Regions from separate parts of the Paenibacillus sp. FSL E2-0151 genome, predicted to be linked through region 1. Evidence: riboswitches for the same ligand, from Rfam matches in the RefSeq annotation. Region 1 holds a riboswitch; each other region holds the start of a gene.
The links. Region 1 has a riboswitch for thiamine pyrophosphate ahead of thiC (phosphomethylpyrimidine synthase ThiC). Riboswitches for the same ligand answer to the same signal wherever they lie in the genome.

Region 1 (11,230 bases):
CAACGGATCAACACACAGAATCTCTGGCTGAAAACTCTACTGCTTCCGCTAATCCTGGTCAGGTAACAACAGAGCATTCGTTCTCTGCCCAGCCCGTTCGTTATGTCACGCTCCCTGGCAAACGTATTGCCGGCGTATCCGCCCGCACAACCAACGCCATTGAGATCAGTGGCAAAGGCTGTATTCAGGGACTCTGGAACAATTATTTTGCCTCAGAGCACCTCCCTGCACCTGAAGTTGTTCGCTATGGTTGTTACACGGATTACACCGATGGGATAACCGGAGAATACACCATACTGGTAGGGCATGAGGTCAGTCCGAACGAATCATTGCCTGAAGGATTGGACGACATTTTACTCCCTCCTGCAACTTACGCCGTATTCACTTCCAGAAAAGGACCGATGGCAGAGGTTGTTGGCGAAGCCTGGGGAGCCGTGTGGGCCTGGGATAAACAAAGTGATCGTACGTTCACCGGGGATTTTGAATTATATGATGAACGCAGCCTGAATCCCGAAAGTGTACAAGTGGATATATACATCGCTGTTCGCCAAAGTAGATAAAACCAACACGATACCACCTCAGACAGAATCAAAGTTTCATCGCATCTTTCTTCATAATCAAGCAAGCTGCCGGGTTCGCTCGGCAGTTTTTTTGTTATATCCGGAACTACATTATCCCCTAAACAACCCGACCATGGTACCAAGTTAGTTAGCATGCTTTGCATCATTTAACCAGATAATATGCCTCATATGCGGGTACCATTGACTTCCTTAAAATTGGGACTATTCACATAACAACCGATTCGATCCTCCCATATCAAACCTTTAATATTAGGTCCTTTACTCCTGAATTTCCCTAAAAACGTTTACATCTCCTTAAAACCGGGTAAAATCACTACAATCCAATTGGAATTACGCTTTAAACTCTTTTATTTCGTCTAACAAGTCACATGTACCTATATGCGCACCTGGCATGGTAACCAGTCGAAATACATAATTCAAAAAAACGCATCAAAGGAGGAACCAAGATGATCCGCATGCCTATTCAGCAAATGATCCCGTACCATCACCAATATCCGCGCAACACGGCGACCACTGCTCCTAAAAAGGAGAATGAGAACACTCAAGGTCTATCCTTTCATGAAATTCTGCAACAAAAAATGGCGAAGAAAAATGCTTCTCCTTCCCTTAGATAAAAATGGACACCGGACCGACCCTAGTCGAGTCAGGTTATCAACCGTCTTTCCGCAGCTTGGCGGAAGGGCGGTTATTGGCGTTGAGCAATAAACGACTGTACAGTTCTCAGGCATGTTTCTATAATGGTTTAAATATCTAAAAGATCCATGACATATACGAACTGTAAAAGGGGACTTAGCACATGATCACCATTGGTTGTTTTCACGCTCATTATTCCAACATCGCCTTAATTGAAGAGACGCTTGCTCCTTATGAAGTTGAATTGGTCCATTACGTCGATCCAGGTCTGGACCGTCTTAAACATGACGCTGACTTTTCCGAGGTTGTCGTTCGCGAGAAGGTAGCCCAGACGCTCCAATGGATCGCTGAGTGTCATGCCGATGCCATTCTGGTCACGTGTACCCTGTTTGCGACAGTACTGGAGCAGGAAGCCACACAGGTCCCTGTGCCTGTGATCGGCATAGATGATCCGTTATTGCAGGAGATGCGGCGAGTAGCAGGAGATTACATAATCGCATTCACCAACCCGGCAACCATTGAAGGAACGATGGCGCGGGTGAATCAGACATTACAGCAAGAGGATGAGAATGGGCAACTACACGTTGCCAAGACATCTCAGACGGAAGCGGTGTGCATCCCTGGGACATTTGAGTTGATTATGCGTGGAGATCAGCAAGGGTATCTCGAAGCGGTACGAGAAGGCTTACAGCAGATTGCTGAGCAGTACCCGGGTAAAGCGGTAGTGGCGGCCCAACTGTCTATGGCTCCCGCTGCTGCACAGGTTACAATAGATCGCGGTGTTCCAATCCATAGCCCGCTGGCATTGCTTGCGGTGTATTTGGAGAAGAATTTGGGCCTGGCTCGACAGTAGAGGCTGATTTGGAGTGAAGTATTACAATCACTAAAAACATGTGAAAACTACTATATTGACTCCTTTTGCAAAATAAAAATGCTCTCGAACAAGAGCATTTCAAATGGTATAATCACTTTGTACAGCCAATTTGTGGTGGGAAATAGGCTTGCCTCCAGTGGGAGGTGATCCTATGAACTTCTCTTTTAACGACGTAATCGTGTTCGCGATGTTAATTATTGCGCTCCTGACATACATCGATCGTAAAAAGAAGTGACCCGCCACAGGTTGACGGCCTGACGGGTCACTTCATCTGAACTTGCTGCACTCGGAGGAATACCCACCGCAAATGCTGTGCAGGAGTAGCCATTGGCCTGGCTACTCTTATTGGTGTTTACTTACATTCATTTTATTAAACATCTGCTAGACAATCAACCATAATGCTGATAAAAAGTATCAGGACGCTGATCAATAAGATGAAGAAGACGACATGATAGCAGTATTCTCACCTTCAAACGATGTCAGATTGCCCAGCTTTCGCTGTACCGGCGCCTAGGAACGTGTCCGATATTCCTCGGCCTTTTCCTGCATCCCGGCAGCTACAGCCTCATTCTCGGATAATCCTTTATCAGCGGCAAAGGCACGAATGTCCTGCGTGATGCGCATGCTACAGAACTTTGGTCCGCACATGGAGCAGAAATGAGCTTCTTTGGCCCCTTCTGCCGGCAGTGTCTCATCATGGTAGGACAGCGCACGTTCCGGGTCCAGCGACAGGTTGAACTGGTCACGCCAGCGGAATTCGAAGCGCGCTTTGGACAATGCATCATCGCGGCGCTGGGCACGTGGATGGCCTTTTGCCAGATCGGCGGCATGAGCTGCGATCTTGTAGGCGATAACCCCTTCCCGCACATCATCCTTGTTGGGCAGGCCCAAATGTTCTTTTGGCGTAACATAACAGAGCATGGACGTGCCGAACCAACCAATCATGGCTGCCCCAATGGCGGATGTGATGTGATCATATCCTGGCGCAATGTCGGTCGTTAGCGGCCCAAGTGTGTAGAACGGTGCTTCTTTACAGATCTCCATCTGCAAGTCCACATTCTCTTTGATCTTGTGCATCGGCACATGCCCCGGACCTTCGATCATCACCTGCACATCATGCTTCCATGCGATCTGCGTCAGTTCCCCGAGCGTGGCCAGTTCCGCCATCTGAGCTTCGTCATTGGCATCGTAGATACTGCCTGGACGAAGTCCATCTCCCAGCGAAAACGCCACATCATACCTTTTCATAATCTCGCAGATTTCTTCAAAATGGGTGTACAAAAAATTCTCTTGATGATGCGCCAGACACCATGCTGCCATAATGGAACCGCCCCGAGACACAATGCCTGTCATTCGCTTGGCGGTCATCGGGATATAACGCAGCAGTACACCTGCATGAATCGTAAAGTAGTCCACGCCCTGCTCTGCCTGCTCTATGAGTGTGTCACGGTACAACTCCCAAGTCAGCGCTTCCGCTTCGCCATTCACCTTCTCCAGCGCCTGATACAGCGGTACCGTACCAATCGGCACAGGTGAATTACGGATGATCCATTCCCGGGTGGTATGAATGTTTTTGCCTGTGGACAGATCCATCACCGTATCCGATCCCCATCGTACCGCCCAAGTCATCTTCTCGACCTCTTCCTCAATGGAGGAAGATACGGCAGAGTTACCTATGTTGGCATTGATCTTCACATGAAAATGACGACCGATCAACATCGGCTCACTCTCCGGGTGATTGATGTTGGATGGCAGAATGGCCCGTCCACTTGCCAATTCCTGCCTCACAAATTCCGGTTCCACGCCTTCACGAATGGCGGCGAATTCCATCTCTGCCGTAATGACTCCCTGTCTCGCGTAGTGCATCTGAGTCACACAGCGTCCTGTCTGTGCTCGCAGCGGTTTGCCTCGTAATCCGGGGTACTCTTCAGCGCCAGCTCTCTTCCCTCCGGGCTTCAGTCCGTTATCCTCCGGTTTAACTGTACGGCCTTGGTAAGCTTCGACATCGCCACGCTCTGTGATCCAGCGAGTGCGCAGGGCTGGCAGACCTGCACGGATATCCGCATGAAATTCGGGATCGGTCATGGGGCCGCTCGTATCGTAGACACGCAGCGGTTCGTTATGCTCCACCCCTTGGGGAGTATTCGTGTCATGAAGGGCTATCTCACGCTCCGGTACAGCAATGTCCGGCCGTGAGCCCTGAATGTAGACTTTGCGGCTACCGGGAAAGGGCTGAACCCGTCCGGCCGCTCCTGTTTCTTTTTCCACCTGCTGATCGTTATGTCCCTGTTCCGTCGCTTGTTGTCCCGTTTGATTTCCTGTACTCATGTTCGCTTGTCTCCTCCTCAGTGTTCGTCGCTTGTTTGGTTGGTTTCATCGTTAGCTCGCTTACGTACCTGTCCCAAATCATGCGCAATGCAGAGAAGAAAGAGCGATCCTACACCAGACCAGGGGAGACACTTTTCATGTACAGTTAACAACAGACGGAGGCTGCCACAGATCATCGATCTATAAGACTTCCCTCCTCATCCAAGCCCACTTCCGCAGGTTATCGAAAAAGAGGCCCATAAAATCCGCGCTATATCGCCCGTTCCCTGTATATAAAAAAGCCGGTCCCCGAAGGAACCGACTTTTATGTCCATCACCAATAATGCACCTTTATGCAGCTCCTTAACGGAGCCCTACAAGGGTCACATCATGTGGTGGTTGTGGTCATATCGCCGATTACTTCCCTACGCTGGTATGATCCAGATCAGGTGCAAAGGGTCCGGAATCTCATGCGATTCCGTCTCAGTCCGGACAATTCGGACTCCCCCAGTAACGTTAATAAGTTGCGGCTTACATAAGCCGCCGTTCATATTCAATGAAGCTGGCCCCGTTGAGCCGTCCATTACAGAGTAGCGCAACCGGAACATAAAAACAACCTTTATATTCCAAATGATCAAACTCTATTGGAGAAAAAACTTACCTCAACATCAGGATAACATGAGCCCCATTTGCGTAGCAGCATCCTTCAACACAGGTGCGTATTCATGCAATGTCTCCTGCGAAAGTCGGCTGACAGGTCCTGAGACCGAGAGGGCAGCTGCAATATTGCCTCTGCGATCCATAATCGGTACAGATACCGCGGCAGCTCCCGGCTCACGTTCCTCGTAACTTGTGGCATATCCGTTATCCCGGATATCTCCCATCTGCGCTAAATACACCGCGGGATCAATAAACACCGGCCATTCCGGCCCGTTCATCAGTTCTTCACGATCCTCGTCCGTGGCAAACGCCATCAGGACTTTGCTGGAAGCCCCCACAGACAGCGGGAGTCTAACACCAACGGGAGCAACTCGGCGGATCGCCTGATCACTTTGCACAGCCTGAATCCGAATCCGTTCACTGCCGTCACGCAGGTACAGACTCACGGTCTCCCCCAATCGATCTCTCAGTCGCTCCATCGCAGGCAGCAGCAGAATAGCGGGATCATCACTGCGGGACATATGAGCTGACAGCTCCCAGATTCGGATGCCAAGTCGGTACTTCTCTGTTGCTGCATCGCGGATCACGAACCCTCGATCCTCCAGCGTAGCCATCAAACGGTGCACTGTACTTTTGTGCAGGCCAATCTGGCTGGCAATTTCGGTGAGTCCCAGATCACTGCGTGTGGTAAAACATAATAATATATCCAGCGCCCGTTCCACAGCCCGGACGGTTAACTTGCGATCTTCCATGGCATAATGCCCTCCTCATGTTTCATCACATGAAACTTGGTTACATAAATTATATGAGAAACGGTCTCATCTGTAAACCAAAAAGAGCCAAAATCAAAATAGGCCAACGTGTAAATTTTTCCTTTTTATAAGACTTAATCCCCTGTAATTTACACACTAAGGTAATGTTACCCATATATCTTAAGAACTATATAACAATTGCGTAACAAATGCCCTCAATCAATTGACTTTGACTATATTGGAACATACGATAAAGATATATTACATTAAGATATCGCTCTGAAGCAGGCTCTGAAATCGACGCAATTCTCTTTACATGTCGTTGTTATCTTCAACTGAACTTCAAAGGAGGGGCATTCATGTATCAATCATCCCAGAGCGAAGCCCCGCTGCAAACAAAAGTGTCCGATCTGCCCTCTTCCCTATCACCGAGGCTGATTCGGTTCAAACATATTATCGTAGCGTTGCTGCTCTCCGTTGTATTTTTTCTACTGTTTTGTTTTATTGCACTGCATGGTTATATCGCATGGGTATTATCCAATCCAACGGTAGCGCCAGTCTTCTCCAATCCGATGCAAGCCAAGAACATGAAGTATGAAGATATCACGTTCCCGGCAGCAGATGGCAGCCGGACGATGCAGGGATGGTATATACCTGCTGACAATGCTGCAAGCAAAACGATTATTTTCAGTCACGGCTATGGTGCCAATCGTGAAGAAACATGGGTACCCATGTATGACCTGGCACACTATGCCCATCAACTTGGGTTTAACGTGGTCATGTTCGATTATGGCTTCGCCTCACAGGTGAACAAAGCTGTAGCCACAGGTGGCAAAGCTGAGTCACAGCAATTGCTCGGTGCGATCCAGTTCGCCAAGCAGCGCGGTGCGCAGGAACTGGTTGTCTGGGGTTTCTCCATGGGTGCCGGTACGGCGCTTCAAACCGGACTGATTACGCAGGAAGTAGATGCGATGATTCTGGACAGTGCGTTCCTGCTGGAGCCAGATACGCTGTACCACAATATTCACAACCAGATCGATCTCCCGCGTCAGCCTACACTGGAGATCATGAAACTGTTGTTCCCTGTTCTGAATGGTACCGGATTACAACAGATTCCATACCAGGAAGTGAAAAAGGAAGATTATCCGTTCCCGATTTTCTTCATCCATGGTACAGAGGACGAGAAGGCGCCTTATCCAATTGCGGAGCAACTCGCCGCCAACCAGACCAATCCGTACTCCGATGTATGGATTGTCCAGGATGCGCATCATGAGTTGATCTTCCGGGAGCATCCAAAGGAATATCTGCGCCGTGTCTCAACTTTCCTCAGTAATGTAACGAAAACAAGCAGTGACGATGTGCAGAACACGAATAATGGACAATAACCAAATTTCAATCATTGGATTTTTTCCAGAGCCCTCAGGGGCTCTTTTTTTTTGCACTCATAGGACAACAAGCTCGGAGAATATACTCTTGGGACGCATGAACAGATGGTCTGAACGCATAGATCATTTGTCGGATTAGGTTACCTATATGAACTATTTATGCATTTTTGAATTTCTCTAAAGGAGGTCTCGCGTATATGAACTGGTATGGATATGGTCACCTGCTGCCTCTGCGGACATTGGAGGAAATCCGTTTCTGGAAAGAACAGGAGAAAGAACATACACTCGTCATTCGTGCCCTGGTTCCTGATCTGGAGCCCCCATACGTCAAGCTACTGGAGGAATGGGAGGCTATCTTTGCAAACAGTGAGCGAGTAGCCAATCAGCTTTTAAAACAACTATTGCCCGCAACCCATCCACCTGCTCCCTACATGGTTCGTTGTATCGATCAACTTGTGTTGGCAGCTCGGCAGCAATCGAGAGAGTTCATCAAACAGCTGTATGTTCTTCTGGAGCAAAGTGCTGCTGTGCAAGTTGTTCCGCTTGCCAAAGTACTCATTCTGCATTTTATCCGCGAGTCGGAGTATTTTCTGGGCGTATTGGATACGCTTGGCCAACCTGGCATCTTGCGTGAAACGGATTCGGAACCGTCACTTTTTCTGGAAAATGCTCTGCATACGTCAGGGCCAGGAAGCATCCATCGCCAAGCTTCAGAAGCCCCAACTTCTCCAGAGGGAAATGTAAATGCACCTGCCGGTTCAGCTCATATCCAATCCGCAACCATTCAACCACCTTCTACCGGAACAACACAAGCCACACCCAGCTCTACAGCACCTCCTGTAAAAGAAAAGCCGGTTCCCATTGGAGGACACACACTGCCGCCTCTCCCCTATGCGTACAATGCGCTGGAGCCACATATTGATGAGCTGACGATGCGTATCCATCATGACAAACACCATCAATCTTATGTGGACGGACTAAATGTAGCAGAGAAGAAGCTGGCGGAATCGCGAAAAAAGAATAACTTTGAACTCATCAAACATTGGGAACGTGAACTTGCCTTCAACGGGGCAGGCCACTACCTGCATACGATCTTCTGGACAATTATGAATCCTGCTGGCGGCGGCAAACCTTCCGGTATGCTCGCAGAGCAGATCAAGCGAGATTTCGGGAGTTATGAAGCGTTTAAGAATCAATTCACAGAAGCCGCGAACAAGGTGGAAGGCAGTGGCTGGGCGATGCTTGTCTGGAGCCCGAGAGCACATCGTTTGGAGATTTTGCAGGCGGAAAAACACCAGAACCTGTCCCAGTCCGATATCGTACCACTCCTGCCACTGGATGTGTGGGAACATGCCTACTATCTGAAACATCAGAATGAACGCAAAAAGTATATCGAGGATTGGTGGAACGTTGTCTACTGGCCCGCTGTGGCCGAGCGTTACGAAACGGCACGCAAGTTGTTGTGGCCGCCTTATTAAGCTTGAGCTTAGATGGATTAGAGAAAAAAGAGATATCTCCAGCCGAATGACTGAAAGATATCTCTTTTGGTGTAGACAAAAAAGCAAGCCTCCGGTAAAAAGAGACTTGCTTGTATTTTGAGAGACTTCCTATTTCTAAATGTTCACTTAAGAAGCACAGCCCTCGCACGCCACATAGTTGTCGCCAACCTGTTTGCTAATGGAGATCAGATCGCCAAGCTTGATATCAGACTCATCTGTAAACTCCAGATCGGCTATACGTGCAACGATCAGTGCAGCAGCCTCTTCCTTGCTTGTTGCCATTTGGCTGAACTCGGATTTTTCGCCTGTTGATACAACCTCATATAAATACGTATATCTCAATGTGTCCATCCTAACACTCTCCTTCCGAAATCACATCATATCATCTCTATTAACCAATTCCAAGCCCTAGTAAAAAGTGTTAATCGTAGCGCAGCTTCATCTGCTCAGCTGTCAGGCGTACTTCTTCAGAGCCAACGCTAAGCACCCTGCTGGTCTCCGCAAGTGGATAGCGATCTCGCAGTGTCCGAACCAAAGCCGCAGTATATGCCGCAGCCGAAGGTACACCTGCCAATTCTTTCAGACTTGCCATCGTGCCAGGCTGAACATCGGGATATCCTTCACTCGCCCCGCCTGCTGCATGCTGATAGAATTGTCGCACATCTGCTGCCAATTGATCACCCTGACCGTCCACGATGATAAAAGCCGTAATGATATACGCCTTTGCCTGCCTGCGCTGGGCAATACCACAGAATTTTAGGCCACCTACACTGACATCATAATCTCCCGGGCAAAAAGCACCCTGAACCTCGCCAGTTTGCGCCTGATTCGACCACGGCTTTAGCGACTCGGCAATAATCGAAGCCATCTCCCGGAAATCATCATGAATATTGATGGCATGTCCGGGATTAGGCAGAATCAGCGACACATTAACTACCCCTGGGTTCAAGGGTACTGCCGCTCCACCGGAAGGCCGAACACAGACCGCTGTCCCTTGGATTCTAATCTGTTCCATCGCTTCTACAGCCTGTGGCAACCTGCGGTCACGCAGACCCGCTACAAAGGCATCTGGGTGTCTCCATATATGTGCAACAGGTAGATGCCCTGCCCCAACCCGCCTGCACATAACTTCTTCCCAAGCAAAAGCTTCGAGTACACTACTACCTTGTCGCATGAGTGGAGTCTCCCAGATTTGCAGACGCAATGAAGCCTGTTGATCTGCCTGTAGTCCCTTTTCCGGCTGAACCGGTTGATCTGAATGGGAAGGTACACTCATCGTTCCATTACCTCCGGCTTAACGAATTCATATGTATCCAGTATATAGGAATGACAAGGCATATATAAATAAGCCGGTTCCCAGGGAACACGGCTTATTTATATCACATCCTATGGCTTAGAAACTGCTGCTTCCAAAACCAAAGGAACTTACTCATCAGGCTTGTCCAGCGAGTGGACATACCTGATCTTAATCTTTCATCAAAGACAAGAACTCCGCACGTTGTGCCGGATTCTCACGGAAAGAACCACGTACAGCAGACGTTACCGTCTTGCTTCCCGGTTTCTTCACGCCGCGGGAACACATGCACAAGTGCTCGCCTTCCACAACGACCATAACTCCATGAGGTTCAACGGCCTCTGTCAGAATGTCAGCGATCTGTGAAGTAATACGTTCCTGAACTTGCAGGCGACGTGTTACTGCTTCGACCAGACGAGCCATTTTGCTCAGACCAACGATCTTGCCACTTGGTACATACCCAATGTGCACCTTGCCGAAGAACGGCGCCATGTGGTGCTCACACTGACTGTAGTAGACAATATCCTTGACGATAACCAGTTCTTCATGATTCTCGTCAAACGTGACACCGAGCACATCGCGCGGGTCTACTTCATATCCGCCAAAAATTTCTTCATACATTCGGGTCACACGTGCAGGCGTTTCAAGCAGCCCTTCACGTGTACTATCTTCTCCGATCAATTTCAGGATCTGCTCTACATGATACTCGATCTTCTCCCGATTGTCGGATACTTTTGAATTCAAATAATCTTTAACGCCAGCCACTGCCAAACGCCTCCTTTCGAACCACAATACTTTAAGAGGTTGTTCAAAAAGTACGCTTTTGATTACGATGGATGCCTAAAGGCATCATCAACGTCGAATATGAAATTCAGCCGAAATGTCCGTTGCTCACGTAGTTTACTACGCTCCGCTACTCCATTTCTAGCTTCGTCCCATCTTCTCGGTACTGAAAACCCAACTTTTTGAACACGCACTTTAAGCAGTTATTCACTTCACTGCTATTATTTTCGGCGGCCCGAACTTTTACGCGCAGGATGCTGTTGCGGCTGAGGCATTTTCGCTCCTGGCTGCTGATTCTTCATCATCTGCTGGGCACGCTGCATTTGCTTACCATTCAGGTTGTAGCCCATTTGCTTCGCCATTTTCTGAAGCATGTCCGGATTGCTTTGCATTTTCTCAAGTTGTTTACGCAAGTAGAACACCCCGATGAAAAATCCCCCGACCAGACCAACAATCAATGTA
Region 2 (11,230 bases), 290 kb from region 1:
CCAAACGCGAAGCTGTAGAAGAGTTGTGTAGAAAGTGCGGTTATCGTCAGAGATTTGGAGCCTGATATCTTATATCAGCAAGCCAGAAGCCATTCAAGATCACACATTTGGAGACAAATGCAGTGGTCTTTCTTTGTTATCGGGGATTAAGTGAGGGGTATATACGTTACAAATGAGCATACCAGAGGTTGATATGAGCATATTGCTTGAGAGACCTAGCATGCAAAAAATGCCGATATGACAGGGATTGTACGATGTCATGATATATCTGATCTAATGATTATTCTAGTTACCTCCCTTATTTGGTAAGATTAGGTTGTAGATCGGACAGAGGTGCACCTCTGAAGATCTTCCAGTACAAGCCCAGGCTGTACACTACCAAAAAACGAGAGAATAAGGGAGGAATAAAGTTATGAAAAAAATGTTGACGTTGTTACTGTCCGCTGGTTTGGTTGCTTCTATATTTGGTGCAGTTCCGGCTGCGGCTGCGCCTACGGTTGTAAATTCAACCATTGTGGTTCCAAAGGGCACGACCTATGACGGCCAAGGTAAAACATTTGTAGCCAATCCTTCCACACTGGGCGACGGATCTCAAGCAGAAAATCAGAAGCCAGTCTTCCGTCTGGAGGCAGGGGCCACGCTCAAAAACGTAAACATTGGATCACCAGCTGCTGATGGTGTTCACTGTTATGGCAACTGTAATATATCGAATGTGGTCTGGCAGGACGTGGGCGAGGATGCACTGACATTGAAGTCTGCCGGAACGGTTAACATTACCGGTGGGGCAGCGTATAAGGCTTATGATAAAGTGTTCCAGATGAATGCAGCTGGAACAATTAACATCAAAAATTTCCGTGCAGATGATATTGGCAAACTGGTTCGCCAAAATGGTGGAACTTCCTTTGCAGTTAACATGACGCTGGATAACTCCAACATTTCCAATGTGAAAGATTCGATTATGCGTACAGACAGCAGCACATCACAAGGGAAAATTACGAATACCCGTTATTCCAAAGTGCCAACCCTATTCAAGGGATTTGCTTCAGGTAAGACCAGTCAATCCGGCAATACGCAATATTAAACAGGAGATTGAATCGCTGGAGTTGGTAAAAGTTAAGCTCCACTTGTGATTTGAAGTTAAAATATAACGCCAAAAAGAGCGTCCCAAGGTCATTGCCACAATGACTTTGAGGGCGCTCTTTGTAATGCAGATGTGATAATTTCTGCTGAGCAATGTCTTATAGAGGATGCTCAGACTATTTCTCTCCCGGAACTTCAACGATGACTTTGCCTTTCTCGGGGACAACAGAACCGGTATCAATAGAGCCCAATTTGTTCATGATCTCGTAAGAGGTTTCTTCAAGCATGCGAGAGTACTTGAATGATACGAGTGTTTGACCTGTTACGGAAGGACGAGTCCCTGCTTCAGCAACGGCTTTGTTTTTAATAAAGAACAGGTCACCGATGGTTCCGGCATTTTTGCTGATGTTAGCCTGCCATTGTAACAGTGCACTTCCATTTTTAAGGATATAATAACTGATCAGATCGTTATCCTCAACAACGAAAAAACGATCTTTTTTACCTTGCTCAAAGATGTATTCAATGGATGAATCCACCGGACCCAAAGGATTGCGAATGTCCAGACGTGCTTGTCCCAGTTCAGAGAAGCGTGGCAGATGCAGTGCGGCTTCACGCGTCACAGTCAGATCGGAACTGTTATATTCTTTTACAATCGTAGCATCGGTAGTGTAAATATAGGCTTCCTTGGCCTTCTGGTTCCACTGCACCTTGGCACCAAAAGCTTCACCGATGGCACGGAGCGGAAGCATCGCTTTACCATTCACCAGAATCGGCGCTGAGGATAATGTCGCATTCTGACCGTTTTTCTTCATTGTTTTGCTGTTAGGTGTAAGGACATACTTATCGCTGCCTGTGCTAATGCTGATCTCTTTTGTTTTGTTATTGTAACCAAACGTATAGTTGCCGAGGAATTGAAGCTCCGTCAATGCCACGTACGTAATACCCTGCCGTATGACAACATCATATTGAGCTTGAACATTGTTAATATAAGCTGTCGGTTTAGGTTTAGTTGCTGCGGCTTCCGCCACAGTGGATGAGAGTAAGGCAGGTGCCGTGCCTGCGGTGAGTATCGAAGCGGCAAGGACCATTTTCCATGTTTTAAGCTGCCAAATAGAATTGTAATCTTTCATCACTATCAATCTCCCTTCTAATGTTTAAGACGGACCACATAACCTAAATGTTTCATATTATGGAAAGTGAACCATCAGATTATTTCCCCTATTACCCCAAATGAAGCATGATGATTTTTCTAGGGATTGCCACAAATACCCATCTGATGTACATTAGAAGCAATGAAATAAGTGAACCGGGAGCTCAATGAAGTTGGGCTGAGAGAGTGGCCTTGTGCCGCTGACCGTACATCTGATCTGGGTAATGCCAGCGTAGAGAACATGGATTTGCGATATGTAAGGGTGAATTGTGGGAATGAACGTGGATGAACAACAGACCTCTTTGAACTGTGGTGGTGTATCTGCCATGACGGAGGGGGGCTGGTTGATATTCCGTATTTTCGACATCCATCCAATACATCATTGTGAAGATTGTCCACTGTGCGTGAGGCCTGCCCGGAACCGGGGAGGCTTTTTCGTTTATTTTGATAACCCTCACAGGGAACAAAGGAAGGACGTAGAGAACATGGCAACAACAGCAGGCAACAAGCGATTGAAACTAACGGATATTCTGGTAACCATCGTGATCGCAGTAGTGTTTGGGGTGATATACAAGATATGGGGACCTACATATGACTTGATGAAACCATTTGGTGTTCATGCGGAGCAGATGATCTACGGCATGTGGTTTATGGCGGGCACGTTTGCTTTTGTTATCATTCGTAAACCAGGCGTGGCTATTCTTGCCGAAGTTGCGGCTTCAACGGTAAGTGCTTTCTTGGGTAGTGAATGGGGCATGTCCACACTGGTGTATGGCCTGTTGCAAGGATTGGGAGCTGAGATATTCTTCGCCGCATTTTTGTATCGCAAAACCAATCTGTTTGTCACCTGTCTTGCAGCCATAGGAGCTGCAGCGGCTTCGCTTTTGCTGGATTACCAATACGGGTATATTGATTCACTCTCGGCGTGGAATTATACGCTATTTATCGGATTCCGCTTCATTGGAAGTATTCTGATTGCTGGAGTGTTCGCTTATTATCTTGCCAAAGCATTGGAACTAACCGGTGTAACGCGTTCGCTCAGACCGGTATCCAAACAAGATTATGAGGCGCTGGATTAGATGAACGGGGAAGGGAATTCGCAAGCGGTAAGTGTCACCAATCTAAGATGCAAGTTCCCGGGAGAGAAAGCCTTGGTATTTCAAGGCTTGTCTCTTTCTGTGCGTCAAGGAGAGAAAGTGCTTCTGCTTGGTCCAAGTGGCTCCGGTAAATCGACGTTATTGCAAATTTTGAGCGGTCTGATACCACGTTCGGTTGAGATTCCGATGAAATGTGATGATATTCAGGTTCCCGCCAAAGCAGGAGTGGTCTTTCAAGATCCGGATACCCAGTTCTGTATGTCCTTTACGGATGAAGAGATCGCATTTGTTCTGGAAAACCGAAATATTCCGCGTGAAGAGATGCCTGCTCTGATTGAATATTATCTGAAACAAGTGGGGTTATCCTTTGAACAGAATCGTGTATTGATCCAGTCCATGTCTCAGGGGATGAAGCAGCGTCTTGCGATTGCTTCGATGCTTGCCATGGACCCGGAGGTATTGTTTTTGGATGAACCCACTGCACTGCTGGATGATGAGGGGACTTCCCAGGTATGGGATACCGTCAAACGGATCGCCAGTGACAAAACGATCATCATCGTTGAACACAAAATAAACAAGATTGTGGATATGGTCGACCGCATCATTGTGTTATCACCTGAAGGAAAGATTGTGGCGGATGGGCTAGCACAGCAGGTATTTACAGATGAACGGGGCAAGCTGAAGGCTTATGGAATCTGGTATCCGGGTGTGTGGGATGAGCACGAGCAGGCAGCTAAGGAAGAAGAGGGAAGTACTTCTGGAGAGCTTCAAGTGTGTGTGGATCACGGCATCTCAAGTTTGGAAGCACAGCAATCGTCTGGCTTATCCGATACACCGGGTATATCCCCCATATCTCACGTCTCACCCTTATCGCCTGTATCACCCGGCTATCAGCCTGCACTGGACTTGCAGCAGTTCACCGGATGGCGTGGGAAAACACCCTTCATTCAGTTAGAACAGGCCAAAGTATGGCATGGGGATTGGATTGGTATTGTCGGAACTAATGGAGCTGGCAAGAGTTCATTGTTGTTATCTCTGATGAATATCCTGAAAACAACAGGTCATTATGAGGTGGACGGTCAGCCTTCTGGCAAAACGGAGCAGCTTGCAGATCAAATCGCGTTTGTATTTCAGAACCCGGAGTTTCAATTTGTGACCAACACCGTCGCGGAAGAAGTGGAATTCTCATTGCTAGGGGGCAGGCTGACAACGGAAGAAAGACTTGTCAGGACTGATCATATGTTGAATCAATTTGGATTAATCGACCTGTCCGAGCGCCATCCCTACCAATTATCGATGGGGCAGAAACGACGCTTGAGCGTTGCCTCTGCACTGGTGAGAGAGCAGCGAATACTGCTGTTGGATGAACCTACTTTTGGACAGGATGCCCGCAATACGTTTGCCATGTTAGCACAACTGGAGCAATTGCGGAGAGAGGGAACAGCTATTGTTATGGTTACCCATGATCGTGAAATTGTAAAAAGATATTGCACCCGAATCTGGACGGTAGATGAGGGGAGGTTAACTGATGCAACTGTCGTTTCCTCACCGTGAAACCTGGCTTCATAACGTCAATCCGGGATTAAAGATGATCATTCTGACGATGATGTTTGTCATCGTTATCCTCATTCACAATCTGAATGTAATGGCCAACGTTGCGGTGGCGATGATGTTATTACTGTGCTGGACAGGTCATCCGTGGTACAGATTGATACTGTACGCATCACCATTCATTCTGGTTTTTATCTCCACGTCTACAGGTATGATGATGTTTGGTAAGGGCGAGACCACATGGTATAACTGGGGATTGATCCATATAACCGAAGAGAGTTTCTATCGCGGTCTGCACTTGGGTTTTCGCTCGCTGACTATGGCCGCGGCTGGGTTGCTTTTTGGTCTTACGACAAAACCAGTACGGCTGTTTTATTCCCTGATGCAGCAATGGAAGCTTCCTGCAAAATATGCCTATAGCTTTCTGGCCGCGATGCGCATGATCCCCATTTTGCTGGATGAATTCCAGACGCTCCGTTATGCGATTCGTATTCGTGGAACACAGCAACGCGGCTCTCGCTGGAATGTGTATGGTACACTCAAGCGTTACGCTATTCCGCTGCTGGCACAGAGCATTCGTCGTGCACAGCGAATGGCGGTAGCGATGGAAGCGAAAGGGTTCACAGATGGCGCGAGCCGAACGTATTACATTCAGATTGGCTATTCGCGAGCTGATCTGTGGTTTGTATTTTATTATATGCTCACCTTAACGGCTGCTTATTACATCGGGGTTACCTTTCCTTATCATGCTACGATGGTGGATGTAAGGTAATACGGGCAGATAGATAGAAATATATTGAGGTAAACGGTAACTTTTTCCTTTTTACTGCGTCTCTATTGGAAATAACTTCTAATGAATGGGGATGAACGAGAGTGAAGACGGGTCCTGACTGGCAGAGAACGGGGTACAAATGGATTACCATGACTGGATTATCAGCTGTGCTGTTGACGGGCTGGATGCTGCTGGATTCCAAAATGGTCGCCCTTGAAGGACAAGCTTCGGCTACAACGCCACAAGCATTGGGGGCAAGTTCCCAAGTCTTAACTGCAAAGTTAGCTCACAAACAAGGAGACACCGTTACGCTTATTAATGACATCCCTCTGTTCAAAAACAGAAGGGACGGCAGGGTGGCTGCTGACCAGCTGGGGATTGAATACTATACAACAAAAAACGAAAAGTATACGTTGGCCACAGTTCGAGGTGAGTGGGTGCAGCTTAAGTCAACCGATCATGGAGACTTTTGGCTGCCAAGTTGGTATGCACTGAAGGAGAGCAGAAGCATGACGGAAACAGCTCCCCAAAGCTTCACACTCCAATCAGGCAGCAAGTTGTATCTGGTTCCAGATAGTTCTACAACTTGGTCTAGTGAGAAAGCGCTAACAGATAAGGCTGTTATTGTTGCAAAGTGGAAAGGCTGGTATGGGGTCTCCATTGCCCCACGAGTCTGGAATAAAGAATCTTTCACGTATCGGCCAGGACTCTTCTGGATCAAGGCACAGGCTATAGAACAGCGGATGAATGTGGCTGATGGCTGGTTCATTCAGGAGGCATCGCTGCCAACTTCGGTTATACGCCATCTGACAGATATGAAGCTGAACAATGCAATCACCTCCAAACAAGTGGCTGGGTGGTTAGGCGAACCGGATTGGAAAGAGAGTTCAAGCAATTTGAATGATACTGGTTATGCAATGAGTATTGGGCAGACCTGGAGATATGAGCGGGAAGATGCACAATTTCTGGTCACATTCAACAAGAATGGCAAGGTGGTCAGGACACGCTGGAATCTACCACAGGATGAACGAAATGTTGTGGTTTCTGATTGGAACATCAGTCGGGCCGATGAATATGGGTTCACGACAAAAATGTATGGCACAACACTGCCAACGACAATCCCTTGGAAACCGGTATGGACCAACCAGGGGGATATTAACTACACTTTTTTACAAGCAGCCACGGATGACGTGCTCCTGATGAAAGGCGATGACGGTGGATTTAGCGGAGGTTACTACGAAGGTTCCATATATGCCCTTGACCGACATTCCGGCCAGCAATTATGGGGGATTAACGGGGGTTTTGGAAGACAGCAGGCAGAGGTGGATGCAGAGCGCAAATACGTTACAATCTACACCGATTATGACCCTGATAAGAAAAAATACGTGGATCGTATTCGTCATCTGAACTTGAAGAACGGAAAGGTCATGTGGACGTACACTCCTAAGCAAAATTTTAGACTAAATGGCATCACCGCTGCTAAGAACGTTGTGGTTGTGGATAACCCGGTTGTTGAGAGCTCAAGCAACAGTTGGTTAACGGTTCTGGACAGTGCAAACGGAAAAACATTGTGGACGCGAAAACTGGCTACAGGTTATGAATTATTGAACAAGAGTGCAGATGACCCCTATGTGTTGTATTGGGAAAAGAATAAGCTGGTTGCAGCCGATCCGCAATCAGGGCGAACCGTATGGAGCTTAAAGGGCAAACGATCCACCATAGAACAATTTTGGAATGATCCATATACTGGTGGAATTGAACGTCTTGATCCCTTTGCAACCACGAATGCTGAAAGATGGCTATCACTAGATAATCAGTGGCTTCTGCTTGATCTGAACACGGGGAAAAAGCTTGCCCAATTCCCTGCTCGGGTAGGACAGAGATTTGAGGAGCTGAATGATGGCATGTTGTTGATCCGTGAGAACAAGAATGGCAATCATTACGGAGAATATGAAGATTTTACAACCACCCTGTATGATGCCAAGACAGGCATAACACGCTGGACGCACAAGGGCAAGATTGAACGAGGACTGGTGGAAGAGGATCAGTTGTATGTGATTAAGAACGGCTACCCGGCGGCTGTGGATTATAAAACGGGGGAGACGCGTTGGAATGCCAAAGATACGATTGCAACACTAAGGCATCCGACGAATCAGGGAAGTTATCTGGTCATTGATGATCAGTTGCTGTTGCCCATGGACGAGAATCTGCTCGTAATGAACAAAAAGAATGGAGCACTGTTAGGTCGTGTACATGACGTTGTGATGGGAAACCCGGAGCACCGGGACCGGGATGCGAAGAATGGAATGATTAACCGGATCGGTAATGAAGTGTATGTGGGTTCGTCCAACGGACGTTTTCGTGTATATGAAGCCAGCCGCCTGCAGGAGGCAATCTCACCTTAAAAGCTTGTCTCGTAAGGGATGTTGATTTATTATAAATGAACAGGCTTGCTCGCGCTCCGGTTATCGGCTGTGCGGGCTTTCTTCATGTGTTCTTGAAGAACCATGCATGATCATTCACGGGAGGACTCTCCATGATCTCATTATATGGTGTAAGCAAACGTTATAACGAGCGCGGTTCCCGTGCAGATCAGGGATTCGAAGCATTAAGCTCGGTGTCCCTCGAAGTGGGACAAGGAGAAATACATGGCATCATCGGATCAAGTGGTGCAGGCAAATCCACGCTTCTGCGGATGCTCAACGGATTGGAAAAGCCGGATGATGGTGAAGTTGTTGTGAATGGGCAGCACTTGACCCAGATGAATGAACAGAGTCTGCGTCAGGCACGAAGATCCATTGGCATGATCTTTCAACACTTCAATCTTGTCAGTAACCGAACGGTGAGTGGCAATGTCTGCATGCCATTGGAGCTTGCGGGTATGCCCCGTGCGCAGCGAGTTGAACGTGGACTTGAGGTGCTGCGGTTTGTTGGACTGGAAGACAAGGCGGGTCAATATCCTGCTCAGCTTAGCGGAGGACAGAAGCAACGTGTGGCGATTGCACGAGCGCTGGCCAGTCGTCCGGATGTGCTGCTCTGTGATGAACCGACCTCTTCGCTTGATCCACAGACCACGAACGGTATCCTGGATGTGCTGCGTCATATCAATGAAACGCTGGGCGTGACCATTGTTGTAGTAACGCATGAGATGGAAGTGGCTCGCAGACTATGTCACAGGATATCCGTCATGAAGGATGGGCGACTCGTTCGTACGTTGTCTAAAGCGGAAGTGAGCAGTATCCCTGCTCCGCAGCCTGATCTGTTGACCTCCTTGCTTGCGGGTGACGAATACGGGATGACAGGTTCGTCTCTGTTCCGTCAGGCAGAACAGGAGGACAAGTCATGAGGTTACCTGAGTCTGTGCTGAAATATCAGCATGAGATATGGCAGGCGATCGGAGAGACTTTTGTTATGGTGGGCATCTCCATTGCGGCAGCTGTTCTGATCGGGTTACCTCTGGGTACACTGCTGTACTTATTCCGGAGAGGACAACGGTATCAGAATCAAACGCTGTCCTTTGTACTCGGCAGTGTCGTTAACATCGTTCGTTCGTTTCCGTTCTTACTGCTGGTTGTATTCATGATTCCATTCACACGGATTGTTGTGGGAACGTCCATAGGTACGTTGGCGGCAACCGTGCCACTCTCGGTCATTGCAATTGCCTACTACGCCAGACTGGTGGAACAAGCGTTGCTGGATGTACCGAGGGGAGTGGTTGAAGCTGCTGCTTCCATGGGGGCATCGACGATGCAACTTGTGGTGAAGTTTTTGTACGTGGAGGCACGATCTGGTCTTGTACTGGGACTCACGACAGCTACGATTAGCTTCATCTCGTACTCGACGGTGATGGGTATTGTAGGTGGCGGCGGGGTTGGTGATTTTGCCATTCGCTACGGTTATCAGCGCTTCGAAACGGAGATTATGGTATTTACGATCATCATTATGATTATCCTGGTACAGATGATCCAATTCACAGGTAGCAGACTGTCCCACTGGCTGGATCGCAGATCCTGAACGGTTGGATCGTGCATTATTACGAAAACCAATACAGATTATACGATGAGGGGTAGACATGAAATGAAAGTGAAAATGATGCTTATGTTGCTTGCAGTAATGCTGGTTGTCGCTGCTTGTGGCAAAAAAGAAGAAACACCTGCGGCTGAAGGAACAAAAGAAGATACACAAGCTGCACAAGAAGTTACGCTAAAAGTAGCCACGTTGATTCCACCGATGACAGACGTACTGGATATTGTTAAACCGCTTTTGAAGGAAGATGGCGTCAACCTGGAAGTTGTTGTGCTGTCAGATAACGTTCAACCAAATACGGCACTCGCGAATAAGGAAGTGGATGCAAACTTCTTCCAACACGTGCCTTACATGACCCAGTATAATGAAGCGAACAATGCCAATCTGGTGGCTGTACAGCCTATCTATAATGCCATCTATGGCGGCTACTCCAAAAAGTACAAAACGATTGAGGAATTGCCCGAAGGTGCAACGATTGCAATTGCAAACGATCCTTCCAACATTGGTCGCTCTCTTGTGATGCTGGAGCAGAACGGGTTGATTAAGCTGAAAGAGGGCGTAGGTTTTAACGCCACACAGGCAGACATCACCGAGAATACAAAGAACTTCAAGTTTGAGGAAGTGGACTTGTTGATGCTGGCTCGGATGATGGATGATGCTGATCTGGTAGCCATGACACCGGCATATGCCAGTCCGCTCGGTCTTACACCGAAGAAGGATGCACTGTTAACCGAGAAGGATGATTCCCATTTTGCAATTACCATGGTTGCCCGTGAGGATAACAAGGACTCCGAAGCGATCCAGAAGCTGGCTAAACGCATGGCGGGTCCAGAGGTCAAAGCCTTCTTCGAAGAGAAATATGCAGATATTGCGATCCCGGCATTTAAATAGAGAATACGTTGGTCCAATGTAAATAACCTTTAGATCTGAGCGATAACGCTTGGATCTTTTTTTTTGTCGTCCGCTCGCTTATTAACAAGTATTTAGAAAGTTAACAATTTGGTCATATCCCCGGAACACTTTATTTAATAGTTTTTTCGTATAATTTGTTTGAAAATAGTTCTTTTGGATTATAAATTAAGAGATTTGTTCGAGTTTTGTAGTGTAAAGAGTGTTTTTCACAAGAAGTGAGACCTAGTTTTTTGAAAAGATGGTTTACAATCTATGAGAGCTATACAAGAGCTATATAAGTTGTATGAATCATTCAGCAATTGGCGGTTGTTCTGTCATCGGAGTGGCAAGTGTAAATAATCACTAGTTCAACTTATAAGTAGATCAAGTAAAACTAAAATTTATCTGGAAGAGGTAGAGAAATTTGTCCCGAAAAAATAGCAAATCGACCTGGTTCAACAAGATGCATAAGAACTTTAAGACCAAGCTGGTGGTGTCCTTTATTGCTTTCCTGGCCATACCTTCGTTAAGTATTGGAGTTTTATCGTATAACAGTGCAAAAGATGAAGTGGAGAAGCAAATTTTACATAGTGCGATGGAAAATGTGAACCTTGCCAGTGCAACGATAGATCTTTCAGTCAATGCCAAGCGGAACCACATTGA
Region 3 (11,230 bases), 2.9 Mb from region 1:
TGGGATGTATATCAAAAGGTAGGAGCAGGTAATTCATCAATTTTCAAACGTAGTAAAATGTACGGTTTTTGTCGCAGGTCTCTTCCATAATGAAATCTCGCCTGCCTATGTAATTGGTTCACAATCACATATAAGTATTGATCCGGACCAATAGAAAACGTATCTGGCCATAAAATTCGGGGATCATGGGCGATGGTTTCCATGATTCCATTCGGCAATATCTTTCGAATACTATCGTTTTCATAATCTCCAGCATAAACGTTTCCTTTAGCGTCCGTGATCATCCCATCAGATGCGCCCTTCTCTCCCCAATACTGCACAAGATCACTTAACTTAAAATCCGGTATCGTTCTGTCTCTTAACGATTCTGTTGAGATCGAGTATAGCTGGCGACTGGTTAATGGACAATAGAATAACATTTTTCCATCAGGGGAAATGGCTATACCATCAGAGGCCAATCGAAACGGAGATGTCGAACCATCCGCGTTTCGATTCATCAAAATTTTACCTTCCACTTTTGGCACAAAATATGGATCGGGTGAGGTCGAGCTTGCTCCATGCAACCGTCTATACGCATTTCCGTTTTCTAAATTTACGACGATAATAGCGCCTGGACCATTGGAAGAAGAATCCGTTATATATGCGAAACCTGCTTTTCCTACACGAAAGTCAAATCGGACATCATTTAGATACGTTGTCGGCAAGACTACATCATCTGCAAATGTATATACTTTTCTAATTGTATTTGTTTCTAAATCTACCGCGACTAATTTTGCGCCGCCTTTAATAGGCTCTGAAAAGTTTGGTGCAGCCGTGTCAAGTACCCACAGGGTTCCCCTTCCATCTGCAACAACACTTTGGACACTGATGAAGGACATAACGATATTCAATGGGTTGATCAAATTCGTTTCTTCATTAGGATAAGGTTGCATCTGACCATCAACAATTTCCGCTACCGTAAATCTAACGTCATCTCCCCATTTTGGAAAGCAAATAAAGGTACGCCCGGTCTCGGATACACTAACGCCTGTAGGCATAGCCCCGTAAAAGGAATGAACGAGTTCTAACTTACCAAAATATTCTTCCATAGGTAACATAGGCTGTATGATGTCCTCCTCAACATAGTTGAATAGATATTACCTATAATTATGTTCAAGACTTTTTCTAATGCCTGGCCCTTAATCATTCTTTTTTTACCTCGATTTTGAAATTGTCCGATACATTTAAAAATACAAAAAAACTTCGGCGTAAGCCGAAGCATGTTGACGTTAACTATATGTGCTCTAGGAAAAATGCTTCCTCCGATCGTCAACGCAAAACTTTGCCAAGCTTATCAGTACCAAAAAGGTTTTATTGTTGGTCCGGTAAACCTAATGCATTGGCTGAAGTTATCGCTTGATCTAAAAATTCCTCTGCTCGGGTCAATTGCTGCCTGGCAATCTCCAACGCTTGTGAATTTGTTGCCACATTAGATTCACTTAACGAGCTTATTGCCTGATTTAAAGCCGTCTGCACCTCAGAAACCGCGTTAGATGCATGCTGCTCCAGCGTATTACTACCACTCGAGTTAAGTGCATCTTCTGCTGGTTTTCTTGCGTTTTCGGTTGCTAGATCAATTTTGTTTTTATTGGGCACCGTGACTCCTCCTTCCATGAGTAAGATCATTCATTTAAACAGAAATAAGTATGGGATTGAGATTTTGTTTATATCCCTGCGACTGTATGGGAATATTCGGATCTTACCTCTCCGGTGATCCATATTAGTATAAGATCCGATGCATTGGAAAATCTAATCTTGATGAAAAAGGAGGGGATCATTTCTGAATGGCTAATCCAACGCTAGCGCCGCACGAATCGATGGAACTGCATGAAGCGTTAAACTTCAAAACGCTCTGCATCGCTAAGTCGAAACTTATGCAAGGCCTGGTCTTTGACCAAGAGCTAAAAGCCTTAATGCAGAAAGACGTAACTCAATCCATACAACAGATCGCTGAGCTGCAAGCAATCTACGCAAGAGCTCCTTTCCAAGCACCCGTTCCAAATAATCCGACACCTATAACACATTAAGGGGAACTCAGATGAATACCGATTATTTAGATCCGATTAATTCATTGAATATGCCGGAAATGGCAGATATGACTTTTGCCATGGACTTCCTTCTTCGTGCCAAGGAGGGTGTACGTAATTTGTCCATCGCCCTGACGGAAACGGCTTCACCGGATGTAAGAGCCCTGCTGCATACTCATCTTAAGCAGGGGATTGCAATGCACCAAGAAATCTCGGAGCTCATGATGCGCAAAAAATGGTTTCATCCTTATGAGTTGAACGAACAGTACCAACTCGATCAGCTTTCGGCGAAAAATACGGTGATGATCGGGCAGATGAATCTGTTCCCGGGTGATACGTCACGTAAAGGGATGTTTGATCGGACCCCAGATGAACATATTGGAGGACATAAAGCATGAAGGCGGTAACGTATCAAGGGGTTAAAAATGTCGTGGTCAAAGAGGTGCCGGATGCGAAGATTGTGAAACCGGACGATATGATCGTAAAGATCACCAGTACCGCCATTTGCGGTTCTGACCTTCATCTTATTCACGGGATGATCCCTAACCTTCAGGAAAACTATGTCATCGGGCATGAGCCGATGGGGATCGTAGAAGAAGTAGGTCCTGGCGTGACCAAGGTAAAAAAAGGTGACCGTGTGATCATTCCGTTTAACATCGCATGCGGAGAATGCTTTTTTTGCAAAAATCAGCTGGAAAGCCAATGTGACAATTCAAACGAACACGGGGATATGGGCGCATATTTCGGCTACTCCGGAACGACCGGCGGATATCCCGGCGGGCAAGCCGAATATTTACGGGTCCCATTTGCCAATTTTACCCACTTTAAGATCCCTGAAAACTGCGAACAACCGGACGAAAAGCTAAGCTTGATCGCCGATGCCATGACGACGGCATTCTGGAGCGTAGATAACGCCGGCGTTAAGAATGGTGATACAGTCATCGTGCTCGGCTGCGGTCCGGTCGGACTCCTGGCCCAGAAGTTCTGCTGGCTGAAAGGAGCTAAGCGGGTCATAGCCGTCGACTATGTCGATTACCGCTTAAAGCATGCAAAGCGAACAAACAATGTGGAAATCGTAAACTTCGAACAGGATAAGAATATTGGGAACACTCTCAAGGAAATGACCAAAGGCGGCGCCGATGTCGTGATTGATGCGGTAGGAATGGACGGCAAGATGAGCGATCTTGAATTTCTAGCCAGCGGTATGAAACTGCAAGGCGGCACCATGAGTGCATTTATCATTGCATCTCAGGCTGTCCGCAAAGGTGGCACCATTCAAGTCACTGGTGTATACGGCGGACGTTATAACGGATTCCCGCTCGGTGACATCATGCAGCGAAACGTGAATATCCGTTCCGGACAAGCTCCGGTCATTCACTACATGCCATACATGTACGAGTTGGTTACGTCTGGCAAAGTGGACCCTGGGGACATTGTTACGCACGTCATTCCGCTCAGCGAGGCCAAGCGGGGCTATGAAGTGTTCGATACAAAAACGGACGATTGCATTAAAGTCATCTTAAAGCCTTAAATATGAATTGATACATGGGAGGACAATCTGAATGGATTCCACATACGCTTTGCATGAGATGCTCGAGGTGCATGAAATAGCTGCGTTCAAGACGGTTTGCATGACAAAATCCAAGACCATGCAAGCTCTGGTAACCGACCCGGAGCTCAAGCAAATTTTGCAACAAGATGCGACATTATCACAACAGCAGCTTCAGGAGCTCGGTGGAGTGCTGTCTAAAGCGACTGTATAGGAGATAAAAAAATGAACCCAATATTAGAACACATGACTGGTCTTAATACGCTGACCGATGACGTGATCGCAATGGATTTTTTGATGAACGCCAAGAGCGGTGTCAGAAACTACGCCATGGCTGTGACCGAATGTGCCACCCCCGAAATCAAACAAATTTTGATGAAACAGCTCGATGAAGCCATAGACTCTCATGAAAAGATATCAAATTACATGGTGCAGCATGGCTTATACCACCCTTACCATATTGCAGAGCAAATTCAGCTCGATCTGAAAAATATTCAGACTGCTATGAACATTCCGTCCTGACACCCTTTTTGATTTTAGCTAGAGACTTCAGTGAACAAAATGTTCCTGTGTCAAGAATTTCAACAATAAAAAAGGCGGATACACTCCGCCCTTTTTTTGGCATCGTCACGAAACACGCATATACAAGCGTTCCTTTACTTAAATCTACTTATTTTTCATCCTGAGACTGTTTATGGACGCTGCTCGCTAATTGAATTAACTATTAGTGAACTCAAGGCTCCAACCTCCATGACATCTCCCAAAAATCAAGCTCAAAGCGACTGCACATCACGAAAATATCTTCCATCCGTTGGTACGTTCCCTCGCTACAGCCTTCTAATAGCTTATCCGTTAACGTCACTAGGGATTGATTGTTGCTGTTGTATTCAGAGGAAGCATATCCTGTGATCCACTCTCCATAAAAAGGATGATCAGCTGCACCTGGCTTTTGAGCAAGGACTTGACCAATCTCCGCATAGCTCCATGAGCAGGCCAGAATGGATACAAGTACTTCTGCTATGCCACCCGCATGGGAAATAGAGAGCATATAGTTAGTATAGGCTGCATTTTTCAGTGCAGGTTTTACCTGGAACACATGATCCTCTGTAATTCCTAATCGCTCCATATAAGAACGATGAATTTTCATTTCACCATTCAGGATGTTATCTACGTTTTTACTAAAAAACTGCATCAATTTGGGGTCGTGCGACTTGACGATACCTAGTGCAAATACACGGGCATAATCGAACAGGTACAAGTAGTCTTGCAGCAAATAATAACGAAATTGTTCAACCGGTAAGGAACCATCTCCGATTCCTTTAACAAAGGGATGCTCGAGACATTCCTTCCACACGGGCTGTGCTGCCTGATATAGTCTCTCTGAAATAGTCAACATGTGTTCCTCCAATTCATAATGTACGTATTAAAAACAAAAAAACGAAACATCCATAGGATGTTTCGCAGACAAATACACTAAAACAAGGGGGTTCGCATGAGCTACCCAAGTACAGTGTTTCATCGTTGCATCCCTACGTTGGCATTATCCAAGTCAGGTAAGGTCGGTTTAACACCCTCTCAGCCGGTTAAGGCTCCCTCGCAAACGGTTGTATGTAGTTGATTACTTTCTTATTCCCATAAAAGAAAAAATAACATCCATTTAGTATATCAAGGGCTGTTAAATATAGTCAAGGCAGATTGTATCGCCCCTCATCACCTTTGGTGACGTATGTAAACGATGAAAACCATCACAACAATGGTTGAGTTTTAGCCACTGTTATGATGTTTTCTATTCTTGCAACTACTGCCGATGGTTTAATGTCCGAGTTTGTTCTTTCCGACAAAAGTGAGTATTCCGTACTGGGAAGTGTTTCTCCAGCTCTCATTGGTCGTATCATTCCACTTGGCTACGCTCTGCTTACCTCCGCCCTGGTTGTCGTTAATTTGAAGCTCGAAACCGAGAACATTTCCTGTTTTGGGCGTCAGTGAATGTAACTGGATTCGGGCTTCTACGAGATATCCTTTATTTGTTTTCTTCACAGCACTTACAAGGCGTCCAGGTGAGGCACCCCCTGCAAAGGTTCCTACATTGTCTGCACTGATTCTGAACTGGGCATCATCATATTGAAAATACGGTGTGCGCTGGTGATTCTCGTCCAGGAAAATCTCAACCGAATCCTGATCCCATGGGTTGATGCTATCTGTGATGATGTTTGGATCAGTGACGTCGATCAGCAGGTATAGATATTCACCTGACCACATTGCGCGAGCCACTGCCTCTGCACCTTCGCTTTGGTTCAACCGGTTTACTTCAATCGGTGCAGCCTTATTCCATGATGTGTCTTTCTTCCCATCAATCTGAACAATCCCTTGTACAGCTTGTGCAGATTTGGGCATAGGGGCAAGCTGAATCACGCCGTATTTGCTTGTATCCTGTTCCTGAGATTGTGTTCGATCATTCCAGTACAGTGGATTATAAGGTTGTGTCCCACTTGAACCGCCATCAGTCACACGGATATCCAATCCGGCTTCATATTCTGATCCGACTTGGATACCACCCCACGGAATGGACAATTCAACCTGATATCCGGCTTTGGTCTCGCGTACACGATATGAACGCTTCTCCACGCCCTCAGCTTTGCCCGACCGCTTAATGATTACATGTCGGTCATCTACTTCATATGAAGTGGTCTTGCCATTATTGAGATCAACAAAGATATCTACTTTGTCATTCACATCTGCCTTCGCATCCTGAACATCCACGAGGATATACAGGTTACTATGATCCCATAAGGTGCGGAAACTGGCTGATCCCGCAGAGTCACCCTTCAGTGGAGTAGACACCGCTTTGTTCCAGAGCGGATCTTGTGACTGTTTTTTGATATCCGGTTTACCCGAAAGTGAGACGGCTCTCTGTGTCAACACAGGCAAGCTGGATTCATCCACAAGTCCCCAGTATGCTTTTTTGGCCTTAAGGGCTGAATCAAACAGCATAGCCTGGTTGTTGTAAGACTTCTCATCTTGGAGTCCCCATAAGGTAACTGAAGAAATGTGGTCTTTGTGTTTTTTGTACAAATCCAACAGTTCCTTATATCGATACGCCTGCTTTACTGCAACTTCATCGGACATCTCTTCACCAAATGGAATTCCGCTATCCACATCCAGTTCCGTGATCTGAATATCCAATCCAAGTTCGGCGAACATGCTGATCGTTTTTTCAATTTCCTTGATGGGCGGGGATTCCAGGTTATAGTGGGATTGCAAACCCACACCATCGATGAGCCCTTTCTCTTTCAGTCGTTTGACCAACTGATACATATGCTCTCTTTTCTCAGGGATTTCCGTGAAGTATTCGTTGTAATATAATTTGGCATTCGGATCGGCTGCACGAGCGAATTCATAGGTTTTCTCAATATAATCCGGACCAATTAGTTCATAAAAGGGACTTTTACGTAAACCGTTGGCATCACCATTGCTATCCGCAATCGCCTCGTTTACCACATCCCAGGCATAGATCTTACCTTTGTATCGGGTCATGACGGTTTCAACGTAATCCTGAATCCGGGCAAGTAGTAATTCTCGACTCGCAGGGTTACCCTGAGGATCCTTGAACATCCACTCTGCTGCATCAATATGCCACAACAACGCATGTGCGCGTACGCCCATACCATGCTCCTCGGCGAACTGAACATATTGATCGGCTGCCTCGAACTCATAAACACCTTCGGAAGGAGACATGTACTTCGGTTTCATCTCATAGGTTGCGGTCAAGCTGTTAAAGTGCTTTGTGAGCAGTTGTCCGTATGCGCCTTCCAACTGCCAGCGATACACCGCTGCACCAATGGGGAAATCATCTTGATACAGGTCCTTCAGAGACAGAATACCTTCTTCAATCTCCAGTTGCTCGGCCAGAGTAAATGATACATCATCCACATAGAACGATAACGTATCTACGCTATCTTCAGAGATGTAGGGTGTTTCGATGAACAAATTCAATTCAGTGGGATCATCGCTATACTGAAATTTTCCGGTGATCTTGTGCCATGTATTCCATTCTGTTTTGGCAATTTTCACGCTACCGATTGGGTTCCAGCTTTCGGAAGTTGTTTTTTTATATGTGGTGAGCTGTAGTGTTTGATCCGTGGTGGGCTCCTGAGTAAGTCTTACATATGCCGCAATTTCGTACTCTTGGTTACGCTTAAGCAGATCCTTCATGGATAACATCGGTCCATGATAGGAACGCTCACGGTTGGCGACCAGCATGCTGGACTGACCTTCGTGTGCTTCCTGCTGTGTCACTGTCAGCCTTTCGCTACCGACACGTGGAGTCCATCCCTGAAGTGTACCGTCTTCAAAGTTTGTGCTCAAATGACCTCCCTCCACTTCCGTAACTGCTTTGGCTGCATGTGAGACATTCGTAAATGGAAGCATGGCGAGTACCAGCACAAGAACCAAGGCCGTTATATTCCATTGGCCTAACCGTTTCATACAATTCCTCCTCTTAATTTGGTCTAAGTATTTCTGAACGGATTAACATCCAGATAAATAGATTATAGCTCTTTAGACAGCGCTTACATATAACAAATTTACAATAATTACAATAAAATGTTATCACTTGGTAATCTTATGTGGGTTTAGGAAGCTGGAGTTCGTTCGCAAGGGATATCAAAAAACCGCTACATATTTGCAAAAATAAAAGACCGTTTCCCGATAAAATACGAGAAAACGGTCATCGTTAGAAAGTATCTTTTTTCTGTTCACTAACAGGCATATAAACTTTGTTTTATAATCGTCCCTCGTGACCCTGATCCTCCTGCACAATTCGAGCTATGTGAATCATCAAATATAATAATTCCTCGTTTGATATGGAGATATCCAGCATATTCTGCACGTAGGTTTTAATCATCTCCGCGCATTTGTATTCAAGCGGATGCTCCTTCACCATGTGCTGAAATATAAAATCTTTCGCCGAATTGCCCAGACGTCCTTCTTGTAAACGCTGGATGAAGAATTGCAAATGTGTGACAAGTCTCACATAATGGATGGAGTTTTTGTTCAATTGCATATCAAAGGTGTATTGTATCAGGTTAAAAATATCTTTTAACATCTTAACGGATTGCATCGTGCGCTCCATATTCTGCTCATGTGTTTGGGCATTCACGAAATGAAAAGCGATATTCCCTGCTTCTTCTTCCGGTAGTTCAATATCCAATTCTAGATTCAACATATGAACAGCTTCAACCCCCAGTTCGAACTCGACAGGATGAAACCTCTGGATCTCCCATAACATGCGATTCTGTAATGCTACACCTTTTTTCCATCGTTCAATGGCAAATGACAAGTGATCCATAAGCGTAAAGAAGATTTGATCGTCAAGAGACAGCTTTTCTTTTGCATTGGTAATCAGTTTGTTTATGACATTCACATGTTTTTCTGGCATGTTTTCGATGGTTCGTACGTAAGCCTGGGCAGACGGATTATTTTGCAGAATGAATCGTTTCTGGATATGCTCTTCATCGAGTCGCTCGCCGACTTTGCCTTTGAATGCCAACCCTTTTCCCATGACAATCATCTCTTGTCCCTGTTCATCTTTGGTCAGAAGCAAGCTGTTATTTAATATTTTGATTACTCTCATGCATTCATCACGATCCTTTATTCTTTCGTGACCGTCTGATCCGAATTTCCGATACATCTGCCATTCTGTTTAATGACCTCTTGATACCACGAGAAGCTTTTCTTCTTCAAACGCTTCAAGTCTTTCAGATCCTGTTCACCGCGGTTTACATAGATCATTCCATAACGTTTCCCATACCCCTGATGTGTGCTTACCACGTCAATAACGGACCAAGGGCAATAACCAATCACATCTACTCCATCTGTTAGAGCCAGTCTGATCTGTTCCAGATGTTTCTCGATAAAATCAATCCGGTACGTATCGTTAATGGTGTTATCTGCCTCAAGTACATCCGGGGCTCCAATGCCATTTTCCGTAATTAGAATAGGGAGACCATACCGTTCACATACCTTACGCAATGTCAGCCTTAGGCCAACCGGGTCGATGACCCAACCATATTTTGTTTTTTCGGTATAAGGATTCTCCGCCGCCCGGTATACTCCCTGCTCACCAAGCATAATTTGCTGATCCCCTGCACGAGCTGTAACATCCGACGCATCGCCCATACTGGCGGCAATGGTTGCCGTCGAGTAGTAGTTGATTGCTACCAGATCGGGGCGGCCAGACCGGATATCTTCCATGTCACCCTGCTCAATAACCGGCTCGATGCCGCGTTCCTGTAAATAACTCCAGAATAATGGATTATACTGTCCCCACACCGATAAGTCGAGAAAACCCCATCCACGAATCGTCTCCCAGTTATGTGCAGCGATTGCATCTGCTGGTTTGGAAGTTGCCTGGTACATGGAAGTCATGTTTAATGCAGGACCAATCTTGCCTTGCGGGAGCATATCATGAAATAGTCGCATCGTTCTGCCTTGAGCTACAAACATGTGATGATTTTGCTGATACAGTTCCTTACTGGAAGGCAGACGTCCGCCTTTTGGTGTACCAATAGCACCTGGATGGAGAATCATCGTATTTTGCTCATTAATGGTCAACCAATATTTCACTTTATGCCCGTAATGTTCAAACAAGATACGCCCATACTCGACGAAGGCATCGATCGTCCCCCGGTTGTTCCACCCTCCGGTTTTCTCAAGCTCGTAGGGTAAGTCGAAATGGTACATGGTCACAATGGGTTCAATACCATGGAGCAGCAATTCGTCAATTAATTGGTGATAAAAATCGAGTCCCTTCTCATTAACAGCCCCTGTGCCTGAAGGCAAGATTCGAGTCCATGCAATTGAAAAACGATATGCTTTGAGGCCCAGCTCTGCAAAAAGCTTCACGTCTTCTCTGAATCGGTGATAGTGATCGCTCGCAACCGTGAAATCGGCGGTTCCAGCCGGATGATCACACATATCGATGACGGACAGGCCTTTGCCATCTTTGTTCCAGGCTCCCTCCACTTGATAGGCCGAGGTAGACCCTCCCCACAGAAATTCATTGGGGAATGGTTTGATCTGTTGATATAACATCTCAAGCACTCCTTCATTTTAAAAGTTGATCATGATATATGACGGGACCATATTACGGTTGTTACGAAAGGTGGATAATGGTTGCTCCAACCTCCACAGGATTCTGCTTCTCCAGCTTAATATCCGAGAAACGCTCCGAATTGGCGATAATGATCGGGGTTATGACTTCATACCCTTCTGCCTTGATGGCATCGATATCAAAGCGGATCAACAAGTCCCCCCGTTGTACGCGATCCCCTACTTTAATGGAAGAGTCAAAATGTCTCCCCTTTAGGTTGACGGTATCCACTCCAATATGAATGAGCACCTCTTCTCCATCATAACCGTTTAATTTGACCGCATGTTTGGAGTCCATGAAAGCCGTAACTTCACCTGCGATTGGTGCATACAGTTCTCCTTTGGAAGGAATAATGGCAGCACCCTTACCCAGTAATCCCAAAGAGAAGACATCGTCTGGTACACGGTCTAGATGGACTAATTCCCCTTGCATCGGGCTGGCGATCGTAAGTGGGCGTAATTCATT

Region 2: another riboswitch for thiamine pyrophosphate. It lies ahead of MHI55_RS05015 (ECF transporter S component); the one in region 1 lies ahead of thiC (phosphomethylpyrimidine synthase ThiC).
Region 3: another riboswitch for thiamine pyrophosphate. It lies ahead of tenA (thiaminase II); the one in region 1 lies ahead of thiC (phosphomethylpyrimidine synthase ThiC).

Annotation. Positions count from the first base shown of each region.
Region 1 is NZ_CP150308.1:792,002-803,231, reverse strand. It holds gene MHI55_RS03845 (zinc ribbon domain-containing protein) at 1-560, shown strand, start outside; gene MHI55_RS03840 (hypothetical protein) at 1,028-1,195, shown strand; gene MHI55_RS03835 (hypothetical protein) at 1,378-2,067, shown strand; gene thiC (phosphomethylpyrimidine synthase ThiC) at 2,599-4,416, opposite strand; TPP riboswitch at 4,801-4,914, opposite strand; gene MHI55_RS03825 (IclR family transcriptional regulator) at 5,064-5,807, opposite strand; gene MHI55_RS03820 (alpha/beta hydrolase) at 6,167-7,192, shown strand; gene MHI55_RS03815 (Fe-Mn family superoxide dismutase) at 7,390-8,670, shown strand; gene MHI55_RS03810 (hypothetical protein) at 8,818-9,042, opposite strand; gene MHI55_RS03805 (lipoate--protein ligase family protein) at 9,113-9,967, opposite strand; gene folE (GTP cyclohydrolase I FolE) at 10,157-10,750, opposite strand; gene MHI55_RS03795 (YneF family protein) at 10,990-11,230, opposite strand, start outside.
Region 2 is NZ_CP150308.1:1,081,016-1,092,245, forward strand. It holds gene MHI55_RS05000 (radical SAM/SPASM domain-containing protein) at 1-65, shown strand, start outside; gene MHI55_RS05005 (pectate lyase) at 413-1,081, shown strand; gene MHI55_RS05010 (copper amine oxidase N-terminal domain-containing protein) at 1,257-2,210, opposite strand; TPP riboswitch at 2,376-2,486, shown strand; gene MHI55_RS05015 (ECF transporter S component) at 2,716-3,309, shown strand; gene MHI55_RS05020 (ABC transporter ATP-binding protein) at 3,310-4,881, shown strand; gene MHI55_RS05025 (energy-coupling factor transporter transmembrane component T) at 4,856-5,650, shown strand; gene MHI55_RS05030 (PQQ-binding-like beta-propeller repeat protein) at 5,752-8,055, shown strand; gene MHI55_RS05035 (methionine ABC transporter ATP-binding protein) at 8,187-8,996, shown strand; gene MHI55_RS05040 (methionine ABC transporter permease) at 8,993-9,664, shown strand; gene MHI55_RS05045 (MetQ/NlpA family ABC transporter substrate-binding protein) at 9,710-10,567, shown strand; gene MHI55_RS05050 (methyl-accepting chemotaxis protein) at 11,031-11,230, shown strand, end outside.
Region 3 is NZ_CP150308.1:3,697,938-3,709,167, reverse strand. It holds gene MHI55_RS16745 (L-dopachrome tautomerase-related protein) at 12-1,097, opposite strand; gene MHI55_RS16740 (hypothetical protein) at 1,351-1,635, opposite strand; gene MHI55_RS16735 (spore gernimation protein GerQ) at 1,824-2,066, shown strand; gene MHI55_RS16730 (spore coat protein) at 2,078-2,464, shown strand; gene MHI55_RS16725 (zinc-dependent alcohol dehydrogenase) at 2,461-3,597, shown strand; gene MHI55_RS16720 (hypothetical protein) at 3,629-3,829, shown strand; gene MHI55_RS16715 (spore coat protein) at 3,841-4,137, shown strand; gene tenA (thiaminase II) at 4,349-5,011, opposite strand; TPP riboswitch at 5,124-5,221, opposite strand; gene MHI55_RS16705 (endo-1,4-beta-xylanase) at 5,428-8,100, opposite strand; gene MHI55_RS16700 (PRD domain-containing protein) at 8,396-9,247, opposite strand; gene MHI55_RS16695 (glycoside hydrolase family 1 protein) at 9,265-10,707, opposite strand; gene MHI55_RS16690 (beta-glucoside-specific PTS transporter subunit IIABC) at 10,769-11,230, opposite strand, start outside.